3 regions of the Sphingobium lignivorans genome follow, and region 1 is predicted to be linked to each of the others. Evidence: predicted binding sites of a transcription regulator. Region 1 holds the regulator's gene; each other region holds the start of a gene.

The links. Region 1 encodes LexA, which represses DNA repair genes until DNA is damaged. Its sites were predicted from a motif close to GTTCCNCNCTTGTTCT; they were not measured.
Region 2: the regulator LexA is predicted to act here: its motif matches at 2,688-2,703, upstream of uvrA (excinuclease ABC subunit UvrA).
Region 3: the regulator LexA is predicted to act here: its motif matches at 2,783-2,798, upstream of HNP60_RS10610 (DNA recombination protein RmuC).

The regions. Positions count from the first base shown of each region.
Region 1 covers NZ_JACHKA010000001.1:2,562,668-2,570,097, reverse strand. The annotation lists gene HNP60_RS11905 (citrate synthase) at 1-556, opposite strand, end outside; gene gltX (glutamate--tRNA ligase) at 590-2,050, opposite strand; gene HNP60_RS11895 (ComEC/Rec2 family competence protein) at 2,101-4,185, shown strand; gene lexA (transcriptional repressor LexA) at 4,348-5,043, opposite strand; gene HNP60_RS11885 (methylated-DNA--[protein]-cysteine S-methyltransferase) at 5,235-5,762, shown strand; gene HNP60_RS11880 (bestrophin family protein) at 5,747-6,643, opposite strand; gene mgtA (magnesium-translocating P-type ATPase) at 6,691-7,430, opposite strand, start outside.
Region 2 covers NZ_JACHKA010000001.1:3,371,732-3,379,161, forward strand. The annotation lists gene HNP60_RS15520 (hypothetical protein) at 60-611, opposite strand; gene HNP60_RS15525 (TauD/TfdA dioxygenase family protein) at 1,039-1,950, opposite strand; gene HNP60_RS15530 (hypothetical protein) at 2,111-2,461, opposite strand; gene uvrA (excinuclease ABC subunit UvrA) at 2,711-5,725, shown strand; gene HNP60_RS15540 (glycine zipper 2TM domain-containing protein) at 5,969-6,331, shown strand; gene HNP60_RS15545 (hypothetical protein) at 6,445-6,747, shown strand; gene HNP60_RS15550 (low affinity iron permease family protein) at 6,827-7,237, opposite strand; gene HNP60_RS15555 (hypothetical protein) at 7,396-7,430, shown strand, end outside.
Region 3 covers NZ_JACHKA010000001.1:2,290,333-2,297,762, reverse strand. The annotation lists gene dnaE (DNA polymerase III subunit alpha) at 1-1,575, shown strand, start outside; gene HNP60_RS10615 (PA0069 family radical SAM protein) at 1,619-2,686, opposite strand; gene HNP60_RS10610 (DNA recombination protein RmuC) at 2,817-4,277, shown strand; gene HNP60_RS10605 (hypothetical protein) at 4,709-5,365, shown strand; gene HNP60_RS10600 (amidohydrolase) at 5,539-6,879, shown strand; gene HNP60_RS10595 (hypothetical protein) at 6,892-7,308, opposite strand.

The DNA.
Region 1 (7,430 bases):
AGACGAAGGGCTGGCCGACCGAATATTTGTAGGCCATGGCAGCCAGCGTTGGCATCTTCGCGATGAGGCGGTGGCTCGCGATCATCCGCTGGACGGGGTCCGTGATGTCGGTCGAATCGTGATAGAAGGCCGACAGGGCGCCAACGACGCCGCACATGATCGCCATCGGGTGCGCGTCGCGCCGGAAACCGCGGAAGAAGGTGCTGAGCTGCTCATGCACCATGGTGTGGCGCGTGATGGTCCAGACGAACTTGTCCAGCTCGTCCTTGGAGGGCAGATCCCCGCGCAGCAGCAGATAGGCGACTTCCATGAAGCTCGAATGCTCGGACAGTTCCTCGATCGGGTAACCGCGGTGGAGCAGGACGCCCTTGTCGCCATCGATGTACGTCAGAGCCGAATCGCAGCTCGCCGTGGAGGTGAAGCCGGGATCGTAAGTGAACATCCCCGTCTGCGCGTAAAGCTTGCGCACGTCGATGACCTGCGGGCCCACCGAACCGGAGAGCACCTTGAGGTCCACCTCTTTAGCGTCGACGTTCAGTTTGACATTATCGGTCATTCCTTCACCCCTCGTTCCTTTGTTCGCGGCTGGTCAGTCCCGGATCTGGTCACCAAGACGCCCGAGTGTCTCTTCCTGTCCAAGATGGTAGAGCACGTCGAAAATACCAGGCGAAGTCGTTCGCCCGGTCAATGCGGCGCGCAGCGGTTGTGCCACCTTGCCAAGTCCCAGACCGGCATCCTCAGCCACGGTCCGTATCGCGGTCTCGATCCCTTCGAGCGACCAGTCCGGCAGCTTTCCAAGGGCATCGGCCACGGTCTTGATCAAGGTCCGCGCGTCTGTGTCTAGCAACTTCGCGGCGGCCTCGTCGACATGAATCGGTCGCGTGGCAAAGAGGAAAGCGGCGCCCTCGGTCAATTCCTGCAGCGTTTTCGCGCGGGGCTTGAGGGCGGGCATGATGTCGGCCAGCTTGTGGAGGCGCGCCTGCGCAGCGGCGCTGTCGTCCAGTGGTGCCATGCGCTCCGCGACCAGCAGGGCGAGGCGCCCGTCATCGGCCTCGCGGATACAATGGCCATTGAGGCTTTCCAGCTTCTTGATGTCGAAGCGGGAGGGAGAGCGGCCCACGCCGGAGAGGTCGAACAGCTCGACGGCGCGCGCGCGATCGATGATCTCTTCGTCGCCATGGCCCCAGCCCAGCCGGAGCAGATAATTGTTCACTGCCTCGGGCAGCATGCCCAGCTCGTCGCGATAGGCGTCGACGCCCATGGCGCCATGGCGCTTCGAGAGCTTGGCACCGTCTGCCCCGTGGATGAGCGGGATGTGGGCATAGACCGGCTCGGGCCAGCCCATCGCGCGGATGATGCCGAGCTGGCGGAAGGCATTGTTGAGATGATCGTCGCCCCGGATGACATGCGTGATGCCCATGTCGTGATCGTCCACGACCACGGCGAGCATATAGGTCGGCGTGCCGTCCGAGCGGAGCAGGATCATGTCATCGAGCTCGTTGTTCTGGACGACGACGCGGCCCTGCACCGCGTCCTCGATTACCGTTTCGCCGTCCCGCGGCGCCTTGAGGCGGATCACGAAGGGCTTGTCGCCACCCTCGGCGGGATCGCGGTCGCGCCAGCGGCCGTCATAGCGCATCGGCTGGCGGGCGGCGCGCTGCTGCTCGCGCAGCTCGGCCAGTTCCTCGGGCGTCGCGAAGCATTTATAGGCGTGACCGGCCGCCAGCATCTGCTGCGCGACTTCGGCGTGGCGATGGAGGCGAGCGAACTGGAAGACAGGCTCTTCATCGCCCTCCAGGCCCAGCCAGCCCAGCCCGTCGAAGATCGCCTCGATCGCCTGCTCGGTAGAGCGGGCGCGGTCGGTATCCTCGATCCGCAGCAGGAATCGGCCGCCATGATGCCGGGCGAAGAGATAATTGAACAGCGCGGTGCGGGCGCCGCCAATATGCAGGAAACCCGTGGGCGAGGGGGCGAAGCGGGTGACGACCTTGCTCGTTGTTTTCAAACCGTCCGTCACGCTATGCTCAGCTCCAGGGGGGAAGGGGTCCATTGAACGAGCACGCCCCTAGCACGGCTTTTTCCAGTCGACAAATCCCGCTGTTGCACCGCAGCAGCGCTGCTGTCTCACGCCTGCGCACATGGGTGGAGGCATGGCTGGAGGATGAGCGCGCCCAACTGCCCTTGTGGTGTCCGGTCGCACTGGGAGCGGGCATCTGCGCGTGGTTTGCCCTGCCGACATCGCTGCATTGGGTCGCCTGGGTCGTCGGCTGGCTGGGCTTCGCGATGGCGGTCGGGATGCTGGGCCGGGGCGGGCGGCTGGCGCCGACACTTGCGACGGGCGCCATGCTGCTGGCGGCGGGCTGCCTGCTGATATGGGCCAAGGCGCTGCTGATGGGCGCCATGCCGCTCGCCCGGCCGGCCATGGTGGAGCTGAACGCGCGCGTGACGGGGGTCGAGTCGCTGCTCTCGCGCGGGCTCGTCCGGCTCGATCTCGCGCCGCTCGACCGGCCGGACCTGCCCCGGCGTATTCGCGTGAACGCGGAACCTGCGCAATTGCCCCAAAGCCCGGGGCGGGGCGATGTCGTCGCGCTGCGCACGCGGCTGATGCCGCCGGCACCTTCCGCCGTGCCCGGCGCCTATGATTTTGCCGAGCGGGCTTATTTCGCGGGGATCGGCGCGTCCGGCCGGGTGATCGGGACGGTCCGCAGGGTCAGCGGGGGCGACAGCGGGCCCGGCGCGCGGGCGCGGATGGCCGCGCACATCGCCGAGCGCCTTCCCGGCGGCGAAGGCGCGATCGCCGTGACGCTGGCGACCGGGGACCGCACGCGCATCAGCGAGGCGGACGCGGAAGCGATGCGCCGCAGCGGCCTCGCGCATCTGCTCTCGATCAGCGGCCTCCATGTCTCCGCGCTCATCGGCGGCGTGATGCTCGTGGCAATGCGACTGCTCGCCCTCTCGCCGGGACTGGCGCTGCGATGGCCGATCCTCCTCGTGGCCGCGTGCCTCGGCGGGGTGGCGGGAATCGCTTACACCCTGTTCACCGGCGCGGAAGTGCCGACGGTCCGCTCGTGCATCGCGGCGCTGCTCGTCATTTGCGGGCTGGCGCTGGGGCGCGAGGCGATCAGCCTGCGCATGATCGCGGTCGGCGCCCTCATCGTCATGCTCTTCTGGCCGGAGAGCGTGCCGGGCCCCAGCTTCCAGATGAGCTTCGCCGCCGTCACCGCGATCGTCGCGCTTTACGAATATCCGCCGGCGCGGGCCTTCTTCGCGCGGCGGGAGGAAGCGCGCTGGCGGCGCCTCCTGCGCCATCTGGGCGCGCTGCTCGCTACCGGGCTCGTCGTCGAGATTGTGCTCACGCCGATCGCTTTCGCGCATTTTCATCGCGCCGGCCTGCTTGGCGCGCTGGCGAACATGATCGCCATTCCGCTGACGAGCTTCGTCATCATGCCCTTCGAGGCGCTCGCGCTGATGCTGGACATCGTCGGCCTCGGCAGGCCGGCCTGGTGGATCGTGGAAGCGGCGCTGGCACTGTTGCTGGCGCTCGCGCATTTCGTGGCGGACCAGCCCTTCGCCACGATGGTCCGGCCGACATCGGGGAATTTCGCCTTCGCGCTGGCGATGATCGGCTTCATCTGGCTGATGCTCTGGCGCAGTCGGGTCCGCTGGCTGGGCGCGCCGGCCGCGGTGATCGGCCTCGCGTTCACGCTGGCCGCGCCCGCGCCCGACGTGCTGGTCACCGCGGACGGGCGGCATGTGGCCCTGCGCGTGGCGAACGGGGAAATGGCCCTGCTGCGCGACCGCGCTGGGGACTATGTGCGCACCACCCTTGCCGAGGCGGCGGGCTATGAAGGCGCATTCGCCGTGCTGGCCGACACCGGCGAGGCGGCCTGTTCGCGGGACCTGTGCGAAGTGACGCTCCGGCGCGCCGATGCCGAGTCCGTCCGGCTGCTGATGACCCGGTCCAGCCTGCGCGTGCCGTGGCAGGCGCTCGTCGCTGCCTGTGCCCGGGCGGACGTCGCCATTGCCGATCGCAGGCTGCCCAATGCCTGCCTGCCCCGCTGGGCAAAGCTCGACCGGCCGGTGCTGGCGGCGATGGGCGGCGCGATGATCTCCTTGCGGGACCGAAGGATCATTGGCGGGCGCGATCCCCGGGACGAGCATCCCTGGATCATCCGCGACAGATGACCGGCATTTTCCGGGGGCGGGCCGGCGCGCCTCGTCGGGGTCCCGACCGCAGACGCGGCTGGATCCCGGGTGAGGAACGCAGCGCAGCGCCGGGGGCCGTCCGTTACCGGTCCGTCGTCCGCGCCGGTTCAGCGAGGACGCCGCCCCCGCCAGATGCCGCGGTCAATTATAACGGCGCAGCAGACCCGCGAGCCTGCCCTGCACCCGCACCTGATCCGCATCATAGACTTGCGGATCATAATCGCGATTGGCGGGCGCCAGCCGAACCTTGCGGCCTTCGGGCTGGAAATATTTGAGTGTCGCCTCGTTCTCGTCGATCAGCGCGACGACGATCTGGCCCGGCCGGGCGGTGTCCGCGCGCTGGATCAGCGCGAAATCGCCATCGAGGATGCCGGCCTCGATCATGGAATCGCCGGACACTTCGAGCGCATAATGATCGCCTGATCCGAGCAGTGCGGCGGGCACGGACAACATGGTCTGCCCTTCCATCGCCTCGATCGGCACACCGGCGGCGATGCGCCCATGGAGCGGAATCTCCACCACGTCATTGGCGGCGATCGTCGACGCGGCGAGCGGGGCAGGGGTGGGCTTGCGAAGCGGGACCACATTCGCGCCCGGCGCGGCATGGGCGCTCGACGACAGGCTGTCCGGCAGCTTGACGATCTCCAGCGCCCGCGCCCGATTGGGCAGGCGGCGAATGAAGCCGCGCTCCTCGAGCGCGCTGATCAGCCGATGGATGCCCGACTTCGACTTGAGGTCCAGCGCTTCCTTCATTTCCTCGAAGCTGGGCGAGACGCCGCCCTGGTCGAGATGCTGCTTGATATAGCTTAGCAGTTGCTGTTGCTTGGCGGTCAGCATGGCATGGCCCTGAAAGTTGGAACGGACAGTGAACGTTTAGGAAACGAATGGCGCTAAGTCAAGCAACCTTCCCGATCGCGCCCGATGACGATGCCTGGTGGCGCCTTCGCCGGTGCGGTTTGAACGCAAGCTGCGGGATGTGCGCGCGCGCCCGTGCCTTTATGGCGGCATTTCCATGACAGGAGCCCGGCATGAGTTACGCAGTCCGCACCATGAATTCGCCGCTCGGCGTGCTCACTTTGCTCGCGAGCGAGCGTGGCCTTTCGGCGGTCCTCTGGGAGAATGACGATCCGGCGCGGGTGAAGCGCGGGCCACGCGTGGAGGCGGGCGATCATCCGATGCTCGACGAGGCGGCGCGCCAGCTGGGTGGCTATTTCGACGGCACGCGCCAGCGCTTCGATCTTCCGCTCGATTTCGAGGGGACGGATTTCCAGAAGCAGGTCTGGACGGCGCTGCTCGCAATCCCGTTCGGCGAGACGCGCAGCTATGCGGATATCGCCCGCGCGATCGGTCGGCCCAGCGCAGTGCGCGCGGTGGGCGCGGCCAATGGCAGGAACCCCATCTCCATCGTGGCGCCCTGCCATCGCGTGGTCGGGGCCGATGGCGCGCTGACGGGATTTGCCGGCGGCCTTGCGGCCAAGCGCTTCCTGCTGGCGCTGGAAGGCATGGCCGTCCCCGTCGATGCCATGGAGGGCGGGCTCTTTCAGGTCAGGATGTAGCGCTGCGGCTCCAGCGGCGGGGGCAGGTCTGCCTCGCCCAGCAACGCCAGCAGCTCGCGCTCCACGGTGCGCGTGATGGCATCGATCGGCAAGTCGTTGGGTTCAAGGCCGAAGGGATCCTCGAGTTGGTCGGCCAGCGCATCGAGGCCGAAGAATGTGTAGCTCGCCAGCAGCACGGGAAGCAGCGTCCACCAGCCGAGCATCCCGGCCAGCGCGAAAGGCAGCAGCAGGCAGAAGATGTAGGTCGTGCGGTGCAGGACCAGCGAGTAAGTGAAGGGGATCGGCGTCGTGACGATCCGCTCGCACCCGGCCTGGACCTGGCTGAGCGCGACGAGCTGCCCCTCCAGCAGCGAATGGTGGATGGACGTGATCTTTCGGCTCGCGGCAAGTTCGAGGCAATGCCGGCCCGCCTGCTGCAGCACGGCATCGGTCGGGTTGGGGGAGGTCGTCCACGATCCCTCGCCGCAATGGGCGCGAATGACGGCAGGCTCGTCATTGCCGCGCAGCCGGGCGGCGAGCCCTGCCGTGAAGCCGCAGAGATAACGCAGCAGCACCGCCCGGTCCGCCTCGTCCAGCGTGCCGCTCTGGCGGGCGAAGGACCGGCAGGCGATGACCAGCGCGCCCCACAGCTTGCGCGCCTCCCACCAGCGATCATAGCAGGCGCCGTTGCGGAAGCTCATGAAGATCGAGAGCGAGATGCCGATCAGCGCGAAGGGAATGCCCCTGATCTGCGCGAACAGGCCCGGCCAGGTGAGCGCGGCCAGAACGGCGCAGACGCAGACCACCGCGATGATGGACAGGCGACCGAGGATCTGCACCAGGATGGTGCCGTGAAGCGCGAAGAGTATCTCGCGCAGGCCGGGTTTGGAGCGAACGATCACGCGCCAGCCTTTTCCTGCCGGGGCGGTCTAGTCAAGGCCGCTCTGCGTCAGGCCTGCTTCTCGCGTCGGGGGAAGAACAGGCGCTTGGTGACTTCTGTCGCCAGCGCATAGCAGGCTACGATAGCGATGCTGAAGCCCATGATCCGGGCGGACGGTCGCTCGAAACCGAACAGGCCGTCGAGACCGGGCACGAACGGCAGGATGAGCCCGACCGCGATCATGACCAGCGTCGTGCGGAGCAACAGGCCCCCGGGCCGGCTCTTCCAGCTCAGCCGCCGCGTGCGCAGGACCAGCACGACGACCAGTTCCGTGAGCAGGGAAATCACGAACCAGACGGTCTGGAAAGTCGCCGCGTCCGTCCGGAATATCCAGAGCAGCGCACCGAAGGTCAGCAGATCGAAAACCGAGCTGACGAGACCGAACACGATCATGAAGGCCTGAACATTCCGGATGCTCCAGCGCTGCGGCACCTCGAGATGCTCGGGGTCGACATTGTCGCTGGAAATCGCGATCGAGGGAATGTCGGACAGGAAATTGTTGAGCAGGATCTGCTTGGGAAGCAGCGGCAGGAACGGCAGCAAAGGCGTGGCGAGCGCCATGCTCACCATGTTGCCGAAATTGGCGCTCGTGGTGATCGAGATATATTTGAGCGTGTTGGCGAAGGTATGGCGGCCATCAACGATGCCCTGGCGCAGCACATTCAGATCCTGCTGCAGGAGCACGATGTCGGCGCTCTCACGCGCGACATCGACGGCCTGATCCACCGAAATCCCGACATCGGCGAGGC
Region 2 (7,430 bases), 810 kb from region 1:
CCTTCCCTGCACATTACCGCTGAGCGGAATTCCAGCCCGGCGTCAGCTGCCTCCGCGTCTCAGTTAGGCGCCTTGCTGATGTCCACCTTTTCGACCCATTCGGGATAGAAGGTCGGCTCGCGCGTGGACCAGCCGGCGGCGGTCGCGGCGGCTTCGCTGATCGACTGGAGCAGCGCGCGGCGGCGCTCGGGGTGGAGATGCGGCAGACTGGCGGCGGCGCAGAAGGCCCCCGGCAGCCAGGGCCGCGAATGCGCGCCGATCAGCCGCTCGTAGAGGAAGCGATAAGCGGAGAAGCTGTTGAGCCGGTTCTGCCCGAGATCGAAGGCCGAGACGGTGACCAGCGGCGCCATGAACGGCTCGACCTGATCGAGGCCGCTGTCGTCCGGCACCCGCGCCTTGATTTCCTGGAGACGGTCATAGAGGCGGGTCTGTGCGCGAATGCTGGCTTCCTCCACCACGTCGCGCCCCCAGGTCTGCATGGGTTCGCCGCGATGCAGGGCCACGTCGAGCGAGCGGCGGATATAGCGCTGGGTCGCGGCGGGGAAGGACGCGAATTCGCGCAATTCCGCCAGGGCGATGGCTCCGTCCGTCGGCTTAGCGTGCTGACCCATAGCTGCCTCCATCAATCGTGTCGTAACGTGATGATGAGCCCATGCGGGTTACTGGGAGCTTAAGCATCCGTTACGCAATATTCATGCAGCATAAGGGATCAGATTCCCTTGTGCGCCGCAACAGAAAAATGCGAAACATCGCACCGGAGCGGCACAAATTCTCGCCTTGAGTGGCAGAAAAAGGATAAATTCCGGGAGAAAACGACGCGTCGGGCCCTTCGCTCCACGAATGCCGCATCGCGAAAGAAAAACAGCGCCTTATCGCCAGTTCGTCATCGAACCCGCGCCCCGGTCACAGGCCGGGTGCGGGAAGTCTAGCCGCTCGCTGCGCAGGTTCAAGCCCCGCCGCCTCGGTTCGTCGCATCGCAGCTACGCCACGACTCATCGATCCGGCAAAGTCCCGGTCCAACCCGGGAATGGGCCGCCTTCAGATCGCCTTTGCCGGCTCGATCCGGGGCGCGCTCCTGAACAGTTCGCCGAAAGGATCGTCCTCGCCCTCAGGGGCGGGCGCCTCGCGCACGGTGGCGCGGCGCATGTCGCGCCGCTCGTTCCAGTCGAACTGGCCGCCCTTGTGGAACACGGCGAGATTGTCCCAGATCACCATGTCGCCCGGCGCATAGTCGACGCTGATGACATATTTGTCCTGGGTCACGAAGTCGTTGAGATAATCGATCAGTTCGCGGCTCTCTTCCCAGCTCCAGCCGACCACGCGATAGCAATGCGCCCCGGCGTAGATCATCTTGCGGCCCGAGCCCTTGTGCGGGGAGACGAGCTTGTGCACCGGCCGGTGGCGCTCCTCGATCTGCTCGCGCGTGATGTCGGCGCCACCCTGCTTGCGCGACCACCAGAGGCTGTGCTCGCATTCGAGCGTCTCGATGCGGTCCTTCACATCCTGGGGCAGGTCGTCATAGGCCGAGCGCGCGTCGGCAAACCAGGTCGGCCCGCCGGTCGAGGGCACCTCGACCGCGCGCAGCATCGAATAGGATGTGCGCAGGTCCATGAAGGACGAATCGGTGTGCCAGATCTGGTCGCCCTTGCGATAGGTCGTGGCAGCCGGGTCCCAGTTGATCTCGCCCTGCGCGTTGAGATTGCCGGCATTGAAGAGATAGAGGCGCGGCCTGCCCTCGCGGGGCGGCAGGCTTTCGAGATGGCCGAAGTTGCGCGCGAAGGCGATCTGCCCGTCATCGTCGAGCCCGGTAGCCCGATAGACAGTGACGCCCCATTGGTCCTGCAGGGCAATGAGCTGCTGTACCGTCTGCGGGTCCAGCGGCTTGCTGATGTCCACGCCGGAAATCTCTGCGCCGAAGCGGGGGGTTATGGGTGTAGCGGTAACAGCCATGACAACTCTCCTATCACGATAGGTATCTGTCGTGAATTGCGCTAGTTGTCAAGTTCCACTCTGGAAACGCGCTTGTCCCAGCCGGAAGCCGGCCATCCCTAACAAGGACCGGGCACCCGTTACGGCGCCCGCCCCTCATGCGCGGCGATGGCCCGGACGATCAGGGCTGGCGCGGCCCGCACTGGCTGTAGTCGCCCGCCTTGCAGGCCGCGACCGCCGCTTCCCAGCGCGCCTGGTCCTCGGCGGCCTTGGCCTTGATGGCGGCGACCTGCGCGTCATGCTCGCGCAGCGCCCGCTTGTAGGCGACGTCCCGCGCCGCCTGCTCCTCGGCCACAGCCGCCTTGCGCGCCTGATAGTCCGCGACCAGATCGGCGGCCAGCTTCGCCTGCTCGGCATTGAGCGCGCGGCGTTCCTCCTGGATTTCCGGCGGGTCCTGCGCCAGCGCGCCGCTTGCCATGCTCAACAGGGCTGCCGTGAGAAAAGCGCCCCGCATCAAGCTGCCATGTCGCATGTCTGTCTCCTTGCTGTCCATGTTCGCTGCCGTCCCGCCCGCGCGCCTTCCGGCGAACGCCGCAGGTGGAGGCTGCCCCTGAAATAGAGCCCGCCACCTTGACCTGCCATGACCAGGATCAAGACGGCGCGCCTCCCCTTCTCGCGAGACCATGCGACGACCCGTCGCCACCTGCCCTTGTTATTGCCCCCCTGCACTTCCTATCTTGCCCTCTGGATTCCCCGGAAGAACGAAGATAGAACAGCGGACATGAGTCTCACGACAATTTCCGTGCGCGGCGCGCGCGAGCACAATCTCAAGGGCGTGGACGTCGATCTGCCGCGCGATGCCCTCATCGTCATCACGGGCCTGTCGGGTTCGGGCAAGTCGAGCCTTGCCTTCGACACCATCTATGCCGAGGGCCAGCGGCGCTATGTCGAGTCCCTCTCGGCTTATGCGCGCCAGTTCCTGGAGATGATGCAGAAGCCGGATGTCGAGCATATCGACGGTCTCTCGCCGGCCATCAGCATCGAGCAGAAGACGACGAGCCGCAACCCGCGCTCCACGGTCGCCACCGTCACCGAGATCTACGATTATATGCGCCTGCTCTGGGCGCGCGTCGGCATCCCTTACTCGCCCGCGACCGGCCTGCCGATCAGCGCGCAGACGGTCAGCCAGATGGTCGACCGCGTGCTCGCGCTGCCGGAAGGCACGCGGCTCTACCTGCTCGCCCCGGTCGTGCGCGGCCGCAAGGGCGAATATCGCAAGGAGCTGGCGGAATGGCAGAAAGCCGGCTTCACGCGCGTGCGGATCGATGGGGAGTTCTACCCCATCGAGGAAGCGCCCGCGCTCGACAAGAAGTACAAGCATGACATCGAAGTGGTGGTGGACCGCATCGCGGTGAAGCCGGACATCGCCCAGCGCCTCGCCGAGAGCTTCGAGACCGCGCTCAAGCTGGCGGATGGCCTCGCTTATGTCGATCTGGCCGATGGGACGCTCGACTCCCTCGCCCCTTCAGGGGAGAGGGCCGGGGAGAGGGGCAACGCGTCCGAATTGCGCGAGATGCCCCAGAGCTTCAGCGCCGAATCCTCCCCCCTCCCCCCTGAAGGAGGGAGGGCTAACAAAGGCATGAAGAACGCCGGCATCCCCGCCAACCGCATCATCTTCTCGGAAAAATTCGCCTGTCCGGTCAGCGGCTTCACCATTCCCGAGATCGAGCCGCGCCTGTTCTCGTTCAACGCCCCCCAAGGCGCCTGCCCGGCCTGCGACGGCCTCGGCGAGAAGCTGGAGTTCGACGAGCAGCTCGTCGTCCCCAATGAGGCGCTGAGCCTCAAGAAGGGCGCCATCGTTCCCTGGGCCAAGTCCAACCCGCCCTCGCCATATTACATGCAGGTGCTGGCCTCGCTCGCCAAGGAGTTCGGCTTCAGCCTCGAGACGCCGTGGAACGAGCTGCCCGGCGAGGTCCGCCTCATCATCCTGCATGGCACCGGCGGCAAGCCGGTCACGCTCACCTTCCAGGATGGCCGCAAGTCCTATGATGTGCGCAAGCCCTTCGAAGGCGTGATCGGCAATCTCAATCGCCGCATGCTGCAGACGGAAAGCGCCTGGATGCGCGAGGAACTGGGCAAGTTCCAGACCGCCCAGCCCTGCGAGACCTGCGGCGGCGCGCGCCTCAAGCCCGAGGCGCTGGCGGTCAAGGTCGCCGGCACGGATATCGCCACGCCCACCCGCATGTCGGTCGTGGACGCGCTCGCCTGGTTCGCCGCGCTTCCCGCGCAGCTTGGCGAGCAGCAGAACCAGATTGCCCGCGCCATCCTCAAGGAGATCGACGAGCGGCTCGGCTTCCTCAACAATGTCGGCCTAGATTATCTCAATCTGGATCGCACCAGCGGCACGCTCTCCGGTGGCGAAAGCCAGCGCATCCGGCTCGCCAGCCAGATCGGCTCGGGCCTCTCGGGCGTACTTTACGTGCTGGACGAGCCCAGCATCGGCCTGCACCAGCGCGACAATGACATGCTGCTCGTGACCCTCAAGCGGCTTCGCGATCTCGGCAACACCGTCATCGTCGTGGAGCATGACGAGGATGCGATCCGCGCCGCCGATCATGTCGTGGACATGGGGCCGGGCGCGGGCGTGCATGGCGGCACCATCGTGGCGCAGGGCAGCCTCGCGGACGTGCTGGCGACGGAAGGCTCGCTCACGGCCGATTATCTCACCGGGGCGCGCGAGATCGCGGTGCCGGCGCGGCGCCGCAAGGGCAGCGGCAAGAAGCTCACCGTCAAGGGCGCGCGCGCGAACAATCTCAAGAGCGTGACCGCGAGCATCCCGCTCGGCACTTTCACTTGCATCACCGGCGTCTCCGGCTCGGGCAAGTCGAGCTTCACCATCGACACGCTTTATGCCACCAGCGCCCGCGCGCTCAATGGCGCCCGCGTCATTGCCGGCGCGCATGACAGGATCGAGGGGCTGGAACATCTCGACAAGGTGATCGACATCGATCAGTCGCCCATCGGCCGCACCCCGCGCTCCAACCCGGCGACCTATACCGGCGCCTTCACCAACATCCGCGACTGGTTCGCGGGCCTGCCCGAGGCGCAGGCGCGCGGCTACAAGCCGGGGCGTTTCTCCTTCAACGTGAAGGGCGGCCGCTGCGAGGTCTGTCAGGGCGACGGCGTCATCAAGATCGAGATGCACTTCCTGCCGGACGTCTATGTCACGTGCGAGGAATGCCACGGCAAGCGCTACAATCGCGAGACGCTGGAAGTGAAGTTCAAGGGCCACAGCATCGCCGACGTGCTGGACATGACGGTGGAAGACGCGGTCGAGTTCTTCAAGGCCGTGCCACCCATTCGCGACCGCATGGCCATGCTCGCCGAAGTGGGTCTTGGCTATGTGAAGGTCGGCCAGCAGGCGACGACGCTCTCCGGCGGCGAGGCCCAGCGGGTCAAGCTCGCCAAGGAGCTGAGCCGCCGCGCCACCGGCAACACGCTCTATATCCTCGACGAGCCCACCACCGGCCTCCATTTCGAGGATGTCCGCAAGCTGCTCGAAGTGCTCCATGCGCTCGTCGAGCAGGGCAACAGCGTCGTCGTCATCGAGCATAATCTCGATGTCATCAAGACGGCGGACTATATCATCGACCTCGGCCCCGAAGGCGGCGTCAAGGGCGGCGAGATCGTCGCGACCGGCACGCCCGAGCAGGTGGTGAAGGAGAAGCGCAGCTACACCGGCCACTATCTCGCGCCGCTGCTGGCAAAGGGCAGCGCGAAGGTGGCAGCGGAATAATCGCCCGCCCCGTCAGGGGAATGGCGAACGGAGCGCTGCGCGCGCCGGGGTGGCAGATCTGACCGGTGCGGCAACGCCACGTCCCTGACAGCGCCGCGCATTGCGCCGCACGAGGATCACGGCTCCCACGCGCAAGCCGGTTAGCCTCCCCCGCGGAACCGCCTGCCACGCCCGTCCATTCTCCCCGGTGGAGAGGCGGACGCTCTGTGCCCGTCCTCCGCTCTGCAATGAAAGGCCAGACTCATGACTATTCCCCACGCCCGCGCCCTTTTCCTCGCGCCCGTCGCTCTTGTCCTCGCGCTGCCGCTCGGCGCCTGCAGCGACTATGGCAATGACCGGCCGCGTTACGGTTATCGCGGCGACGGCCATCGCGGCGGCGAGCATGTGATGGGCCGGAACGACCGGGTCTATCGGGATCGCGACGGCAATTATTACTGCCAGAAGCCGGACGGCACGCGCGGCACCATCATCGGCGGTCTCGCCGGTGGCGTGCTCGGCAACGTCATCGCGCCGGACGGCAACAAGACGCTGGGCACCATCCTTGGCGCGGCGGGTGGCGCGGTCATCGGGCGCGAGGTGGATCGCGGCCAGGTGCGCTGCCGCTGAGCCTCCCGCGCGCGACACGGGCCGGCCCTGCCCGCCCGGCAGGAACCGGCCCTGCCGCCGCACGTTGGCTGCTGGAGAGCGGGGCGCATTCGCCCCCACGAAAGGAGAGAATCATGCTGAGAACTTTTCTGACCGGCGCCGTCGCTGCGTTCATCGGCAGCCGGCTCATCCGGGCGAACCGGGAAGGCAAGCTCGAAGGACCCAAGCAGCGCCTGCGCGAGGGCGCCGAGCGGGCGCGATCCCGGATCGATCAGCGCTGGAGTGATGCGGCCAGGAGCGCCCCGTCCGGCCGCCGCGCGCCCCCGCCCGCGCCCAAAAGCAAGGCCACCAAAACGCCGGCAATGGACGACGTCTCCAGCCCCGCCGCGGCGCATCCCTGGCCGGTCGATCCCAAGGCGATGCCGCAGGAAAGCTGAACCGCAGCCCCGGGCTTCAACCGGGGTCGCTAGGGCAGAGCTCGCCCGCCGCCCAATGACATGGGCGGCGGCGGCCCGGTCAGCGGCGTTCGACGAGGCGAATCAGCGCCTCGCTCTGCTGCTTGCGCAATGCCCCCTCGACGCCCTGGTCCTTTTCCAGCGCTTCCCGGATGCGGCAGATCTCGATGTCGGTCAGATGCTCGATGCCGATATAGTCGTTCCGCGCCGTCTTGACCGCGCGGATGAGCTCGTCGAGCTTCACCTGCATCGCACTCGCATCGCGGTTCTGGGCATTCTGGATGAGGAACACCATCAGGAAGGTGACGATCGTCGTGCCCGTGTTGATGACCAGCTGCCAGGTATCGGACCATTGGAAGATCGGGCCGCTGATCCCCCACACGATGATCGTGCCCAGCGCCAGGAAGAAGGTTTTCGGCTGACCGGCGAGTGTCGCCATGCGGCTGGCGATATCGGAGAAGAAACGATCCATGGACATGCAGCTCCGTCGGCGGGCGACCATGCGGCCCGCGGGGTGATACCTGCGATGCGTCGGCACGGCGCGCGCGTCAATCGGCTTCTCCCCGGCCGGACTGCCGCCGGAGCGCCCTGCCCCTTTGCGCGCGCCGCGCAGCGCTCTATATCCAGCCCATGCCCATTCCCGCCTCCCCCATTGCCGCCCGCTC
Region 3 (7,430 bases), 270 kb from region 1:
ATGGACAACATCCCGCTCTTCGGCCGCCGCAAGAACGGGCAGGAGGACATCGAATATCCCCATCCGCTGCTGGAGCCGATCCTGAACGAGACCTACGGGATCTTCGTCTATCAGGAGCAGGTGATGCAGGCCGCGCAGATCCTCGCCGGCTATTCGCTCGGCGGCGCCGACCTGCTGCGGCGCGCGATGGGCAAGAAGATCAAGGCGGAGATGGACGCGCAGCGGGCCACTTTCGTCGAAGGGTGCAAGACCAACAATATCGACAAGAAGAAGGCCAACGAGCTGTTCGACTTGATCGACAAGTTCGCCGGTTACGGCTTCAACAAGAGCCATGCGGCCGCCTATGCGCTGCTCGCCTACCAGACGGCCTGGCTCAAGGCGCATCACCCGGCCGAATTCTACGCCGGCTCCATGGCCTTCGACATCCACCAGACCGACAAGCTCTGCGTGTTCGTGGACGACATGCGCCGCATGGGCGTCCCTTGCCTGGCACCGGACATCAACCTGAGCGGCGCGGACTTTACCGTGGAGCCCGATCCCGCCGGGTCCGGCCAGATGGCGGTGCGCTATGCGCTGGGTGGCCTGAAGGGCGTGGGCGAGAAGGCCATGGAAACGCTGGTCGAGGCGCGCGAGCAAGGCGGGCGCTTCCGCGATCTCGATGATCTGGCGGGACGGATCGAGCCGCGCCTGCTCAATCGGCGCCAGCTCGAAAGCCTCGCGGCTGCGGGCGCTTTCGATTCGCTGGGGCTGGACCGCGCGGTCGTCCATGCCGCCGCCGAGACCATCCTCTCCGTGGCCGCCAAAGCCGCCGAACAGCGCGAGAGTGGGCAAGGCGGCCTGTTCGGCGGGGACGATGCCGCCCATGCCGATGTGCCGCTGCCAACGGATGCCGTCTGGTCGCAAAGCGAGCGGATGGCCCAGGAGAAGGAAGCGTTCGGCTTCTATTTCTCGGCCCATCCCGTGGACCGCTATCGCCAGATCAGCAAGGAGCGCGGCGTGCGCACTTATGCCGAGCTGTGCGGGCAATCGTCCGGCCTGGGATCGGGCGAACGCAACCAGGCCGCGATGGCGGCTCTCGTGGAGGAAATCCGCTGGCGCGACACGCGCCGGGGCGGGCGCTACGTGGCTGCCACCTTCTCCGATAGCAGTGGCCAGTTCCAGGCGAGCTGTTTCGACGAGGAAGGCTGCAAGCTGCTTGCGCGGCTGCATGAGGAGAATGAATGCGCGCTGCTCGGTGTCGAGCTGGACCGCCAGCCCGGTGAGGAAACCCCACGTGTCACGGTGCGCAATGTCACGCCTTTCGCGCGCGTGGCCAGCGTGGCCAAGCTGCGCATGACGGTGAGCGTGGACGCGGTGGAAGCCATCGCGCCGCTGGCCGGCATGCTCTCCGGCCGGCGTGGCGGGCGCTCGCGCGTCGAGATCACGACGCCCCTGCCGGAAGGCGGCGACGCGATCGTCTGCGTGGGCGAGGATTTCCAACTCGATGGCGAACTTGCCGAGCGCATCGAAGCGATCGCAGGCGTGCGCGCGGTCGTCATGACGCCGATCGGTCCGCAATTGCGCGTGGTGGCCTGATCCTGCCTGCGGTAAGGGGTGGTTGGCTGGTCATCGTGTCAGCTCAGAAGAGCCGCAACTGGTCGCCCGGCGGAATGAACAGGTCGCGCCGCAGCGTGATGCGCCCGTCCGCGAGCCTATGGCGGTGCCGCGCCTTGTCGAACCGCATGCGGATGAGATCGGCATAAGGGCCCGAACCCCGCATCCGGCTGCCGAAGTCCGGATCATTGTCCCGTCCGCCCCGGATCGACTGGATGAGGTGCATCACTTTCCCGGCCCGGTCCGGGAAATGGACGTTCAGCCAGTCGCGGAACAGCGGCGCCACCTCGAAGGGAAGGCGCACCGGGATATTGGAGACCGAGCGCGCGCCCGCCGTCACGGCCGCTTCCACCAGCGCCTCGATCTCCGCATCGTTGATCGCCGGAATGATCGGGGAAACGCAGGCATTCACCGGCACGCCAACCTCGCTCAAGGCGCGGATCGCGGCGAGGCGCTTGCGCGGATGCGGCGCGCGGGGCTCCAGCTTTCGGGAAAGCGCCGCATCGAGACTGGTCAGCGAGAGAGCCACCGCGACGAGCCCGTTCGCCGCCATGGGCGCGAGCAGGTCCAGGTCGCGCGTCACGCGGTCCGACTTGGTGGTGATCATCAGCGGATGACGGCATTGCGCCAGCACCTCGATGCAGGCGCGCGTCACGCGATAATGCCCCTCGATCGGCTGATAGGGGTCCGTATTCGTGCCCATGGCGATGGGGCGCACCTCATAGCCGCGACGGCCCAGTTCCTTGCGCAACAAGGCGGCCGCGTCCGGCTTCACGAACAGCCGGCTCTCGAAATCGAGGCCGGGCGAAAGATCGAGCCGGGCATGGCTCGGCCGCGCGAAGCAATAGATGCACCCATGCTCGCAACCCCGATAGGCGTTGATCGACTGATCGAATCCCACATCGGGGGAAGTGTTGCGCGTGATGATCGTGCGGGCCTGCTCTTCCGTCACCGTCGTGCGCAGGGGCAGCGGGGCATCCTCTGCATCGTTGCACAGGCGATCAAGCCAGTCGCCGTCATCCTGCCGGGCGGGCAAGGCAAAGCGGGATGAACCGGCGTTGGACGGGGCGCCACGGCCCTTGATCGCGGACATGGTTGAAATAGAACATACAAAGAACATTTGAGCAAGCGCTGATCCATCATGCGAGGCGGGCCCGTGGCGCTTGCTTCGTTGTGACCGACAAGGTAGGTTCCCTTTTCGTTCCTCCCGAAGCAGGTGATCTGTGTCTCCATTCGCTCTTGTCGCCGGTCTTGCCGCCATGCTGATCGGCCTTGCCGTGGGATGGCTGCTGCGGAGCCGTCTGGCGGCGGGCACGGAGGCGGAGCGCGCCGCGCTGGCCGGGCGCCTCTCGACGGCTGAGGACATGCGCAATGCCGCGCTGCGCGATCTTGCCGTCGCGACGGAACGGGCGGCGCAGGCGGAGGCGCTGCGCGCGCGGCTCGAGCAGACGGACGAAGCACTCGATACGGCCCGGCGGGAGCTCGCCGCCCTGCGCGCCGATCACGCCGCGCGGACCGAGGCATTCGCGGCGCAGATCAAGGCGCTGCAGGAAGCGCGCGAGCAGCTTTCCGCCCAGTTCAGCGAGACGGCGGGCAAGCTGCTGAATGAAGCGCAGCGCGCGCTCATCGAGCGGGCGGACCAGCGCTTCCATCAGGCGCATGAGAAAAGCGAAGCGAGTCTCAAGGCCCTGCTCCAGCCCATCGACACCACGCTCAAGCGCTATGAGGAAGGGCTTGGCCGGGTCGAGAAGGAGCGCGTGGACAGTTACGCCGCGCTGCGCGAGGCGGTGGAGCTGGTGCGCGCGGGACAGGGGCAGGTGCGCGATGAAACCGCGCGGCTGGTGAATGCGCTGCGCTCCAGTCCCAAGGCGCGCGGGCGCTGGGGCGAACAGTCGCTCTACAATCTGCTGGAGCAGGCAGGCCTTTCCGAGCATGTCGATTATCTGCGCGAAGTCTCGGTCGACACCGAGGACGGGCGGCTGCGGCCCGACGTGATCGTGCGCCTGCCCGGCGGGCGGGAACTCATCATCGATGCGAAATGCTCGCTCAATGCCTATCAGGATGCGAGCGACGCGCCCGACGATACGACGCGGCTGGCGCATTTGCGCGCGCATGCCGGATCGCTGCGGCTGCACGCCCAGCAACTCGGCGCCAAGGACTATTGGACGCGCTTCGGCAAGGCCGCCGATTATGTAGTGATGTTCATTCCCGGCGAGCATTTCCTCTCTGCCGCGCTGGAGCAGGATGCCGGCCTCTGGGAATGGGCTTTCGAGCGGCGCGTGCTGCTCGCCACACCCACCAATCTTATTGCCATCACGCGCACGGTCGCCAGCGTATGGCGGCAGGAGAAGCTGGCCGAGCAAGCCCAGCAGGTCGGCGCCCTCGGCAAGGAAATGTATGAGCGCCTCTCGGTCGCTGCCGGGCATCTCGCATCGCTGGGGCGGAGCCTCAACGGATCGGTCGGCCATTACAACAAGTTCGTCTCCAGCTTCGAGAATCGCGTGCTGGTAACGGGCCGGCGCTTCAAGGAACTGAGCGTCGAGACCGGCTCACGCGAGATCGAGGCGATCGATCAGGTCGATGCGCTGGCCCGGTTGCCGGGGCCGCTTGCGGGCGAGGAAGGGCAGCAGCCGGACGAGCAGGAGAAAGCCGAGACGGATTCCGCGCAAGCAGCGGAATTATGATCGGGGCGGAACAAGAAAAGATTGCCACCGCGCGCGGAGCTGGGCACCCTCGATACGCAAGGCGAAATTGTTGCGGGCGCTTCAATTTCATGGCTGATGAGCGCGACGCCTCCGCAGCATTGCGTAGCGCATCCTTCTGGCGGGAGTGACAAGCGGATGCCTCGGGAATGCCATCAGCCCCCACGTGTCGTCACTTCGGCAGGAGGAGGCAAGCGGGCATTTTTTGCCCTCTTCGCTTTGTTTGTCGCGCTTACTCCAGTCAGCGCAAGCACCTATGTCCCGAAAAAGCTGAGGTGCCCCGTGGGAGGGGAGAAGTTCCAATACATGGCGCTGGTCAGCATTTCACAATGGGGGGCATTGCCCGATGGCATGCCCTTGGGCTCCGGCCAGTTTCCCACTCTGCCACCCCAGTGCCATCCAACGGGTTGGTCATGTATCGCGAGTTCACGCCTCAGGAGGTGGCAAAACTGACGCCCTTTGTCATGAGCGCGGAATATAAGGCGCTGCGATCGTCAGGCGAAACGGTCCATTACCTTGCCTATCAGACAGCCAGATTTTTGGGCGATGAGCAGCCGTACTGGCTCTTGTTGATGGCAAGTTGGGAGGCCAAGAATGTCGACCCTCTGGGCACCAGAGCGCGACGCTACAACGAGGAGTTCGTCGAAGCCGCCAAGTCGGCACCTGTTGATGCCACAGCGCTTGAGTCTGTCGCTTTGAGATTTCGGGCGGCCAATGCCTTGCGGGAACTGGGCCGCTTTGAAGACGCCGAAGCCATGCGCGCGGCCATCGTGATCGCCCCAACCGCTGGTGGGACTGACGAAGAGGCCGCCGCAAATCGTGACGCTTGGAGCGACTTGGTCGCCCGGCTCGCCGACCCCATTGTCCGCCGGACCGACACCCGGACCCCGATCGACATGCTCGGCGAGCGCGAAGCCGTCTCCCGCTGCTTGAGCAAGGAAGCTGCGGAAAGGTTCGAGGAACCCGTCCCTCCGCCGTTGAGCGCCTTTGAAGAAGCCTATTGCGCCCGCCCCGAACTCGCCGACCAGATCAAGGAGCAACGCGCATGGTTGATCGACTCGGAGGAGTAGCTGCCGACCTTCCGGGACGTCTCGTGGATCGCGCGAGGCCGTAAGTGGTTCGTCGAAGGTGATCGGCGTGATGATTCTCGTTGTCGCGGGATATGCGCTGGCCTGACGGCCAGGCTGCCTCTTTCGCTGACGTGAAAAGGCCTTATGCTCGCCTCATCAGGGAGAATCCGCATATGAAACAGTTCAGGGCAGCCTTGTTTGCCTGCCTCATCGGGGGAGCCATCGCCTTGCAGACACCGCAGACCGCTTTCGCCGCAGAGACGCCGGTCGATGCCAGGATCGAGGCGGCCATGCCGGACCTTCTGGCGCTGTATCGCGACCTGCATGCCAATCCCGAACTCAGCTTCCAGGAAGTGCGGACGGCAGCCAAGTTGGCGGCGCGGGTGAAGGCGCTTGGCTTCACCGTGACCGAGAAAGTGGGCCAGACCGGCGTTGTCGCGGTGATGAAGAATGGCGAAGGCCCGACGCTCCTGATCCGCGCGGACATGGATGCGCTGCCGCTCGCTGAGAAGACCGGCCTGCCATATGCCTCGAAAGTGGTGGCGACCACGCGCGACGGCATCGAGAGCCCTGTGATGCATGCCTGCGGGCACGATACGCACATGTCCGCCTGGATGGGGGCCGCGCAGGCGCTTGCCGGCATGAAGGACCGCTGGTCCGGGACGCTGGTCATGATCCTGCAGCCCGCCGAGGAAATCGGCCTTGGCGCCAGGGCGATGCTGGAGGACGGACTGTTCGCCCGCTTTCCCAAGCCGGATTATGTGATCGCTTTCCACGATTCGGCGGAACTGCCCGCGGGCACGATCGGCTATGCGAAGGACTGGGTGCTGGCGAATGTGGACAGCGTCGACATCACCGTCCGCGGCGCGGGCGGCCATGGGGCCTATCCTCACCTGACCAAGGACCCGATCGTCATCGCGAGCCGTATCGTCACCAGCCTGCAGACGCTGGTGAGCCGCGAGCGCGATCCGCAGGAGCCGGCGGTGGTGACCGTGGGCAGCTTCATTGCCGGCGCGAAGCACAATATCATTCCGGACGAGGCGAAGCTGCTCATCACCGTGCGCAGCTACGCGGACGAGACGCGGGCCGCGCTTCTCAAGGGGATCGAGCGGATTGCCCGTGCCGAAGCGATGGCTGCCGGCGTGCCTGACGATCGCATGCCGATCGTCCATGTGGAGCAGAACTACACGCCTTCGACCTTCAATACGCCTGACATCACCGCGCGCCTTTCCCAATTGCTGAGCGGGCATTTCGGTGCCGAGCGGGTGGTGCCCGTGCCGCCGGTGATGGCCGGCGAGGACTTCAGCCAGTATCATCGCGCCGACAAGTCGATCGAGAGCTTCATCTTCTGGGTGGGCGGAGTGGACCCCGCGAAGGTCGCGCAGGCGGAGAAGGGCGAGATCAGCCTGCCCGGTCTGCACAGCCCGCTCTGGGCGCCCGATCCGGAAGCCGTGATCGGCACCGCCAGCAAGGCGCTGACCGTGGCCGCGCTGGACCTGCTGGGGAAGGCCTGAGGCGCCGAGGGCTCAGTATCGCGCGGTTCTGGGGACGGCTGGCGGCGTAAAAGGCGGAGCGTCGTCGGCCGGCGCTGCCTGCATGGCCGATGGTCCAGCGACACTTGTGGCGGCTGTTGTCGGAGATGAGGTGGGGTTGCGCGCAGGATCCCCGGCCGCGACGGGCGCGATACCCTGCGTGTCGAGCGAGGGTGTTGCATCCAGCAGCGGGGTCGGAGCCGCGCTTTCCCGTGGCGGAGGGGCAGGCGGCATCGAGACTGGGGAGGGCTGGCGCGGAGCGGACGCGGGGCGCTCCGGTTCCTGGGGACTTTCCGCCTGGCCGGCGCCATTACCCCGGTCGCTCGGAATGGCTTCGCTCGCCAGATGGACGACCATCGGCGAGCCGACGAGGATCGCGACGGCGACGATCTGGAAGAGTCGCATGGACATGTCTTGGCGCCTGATCTCCGCTCGCTCCGCGCGGACGCTACAGGCGCGTCCTTAGCATTCGGTAAATCGGCGCCGCGTGGGCAGGGGCAAGGCATGGTCTCGCCTGCATTCAACATATCTTT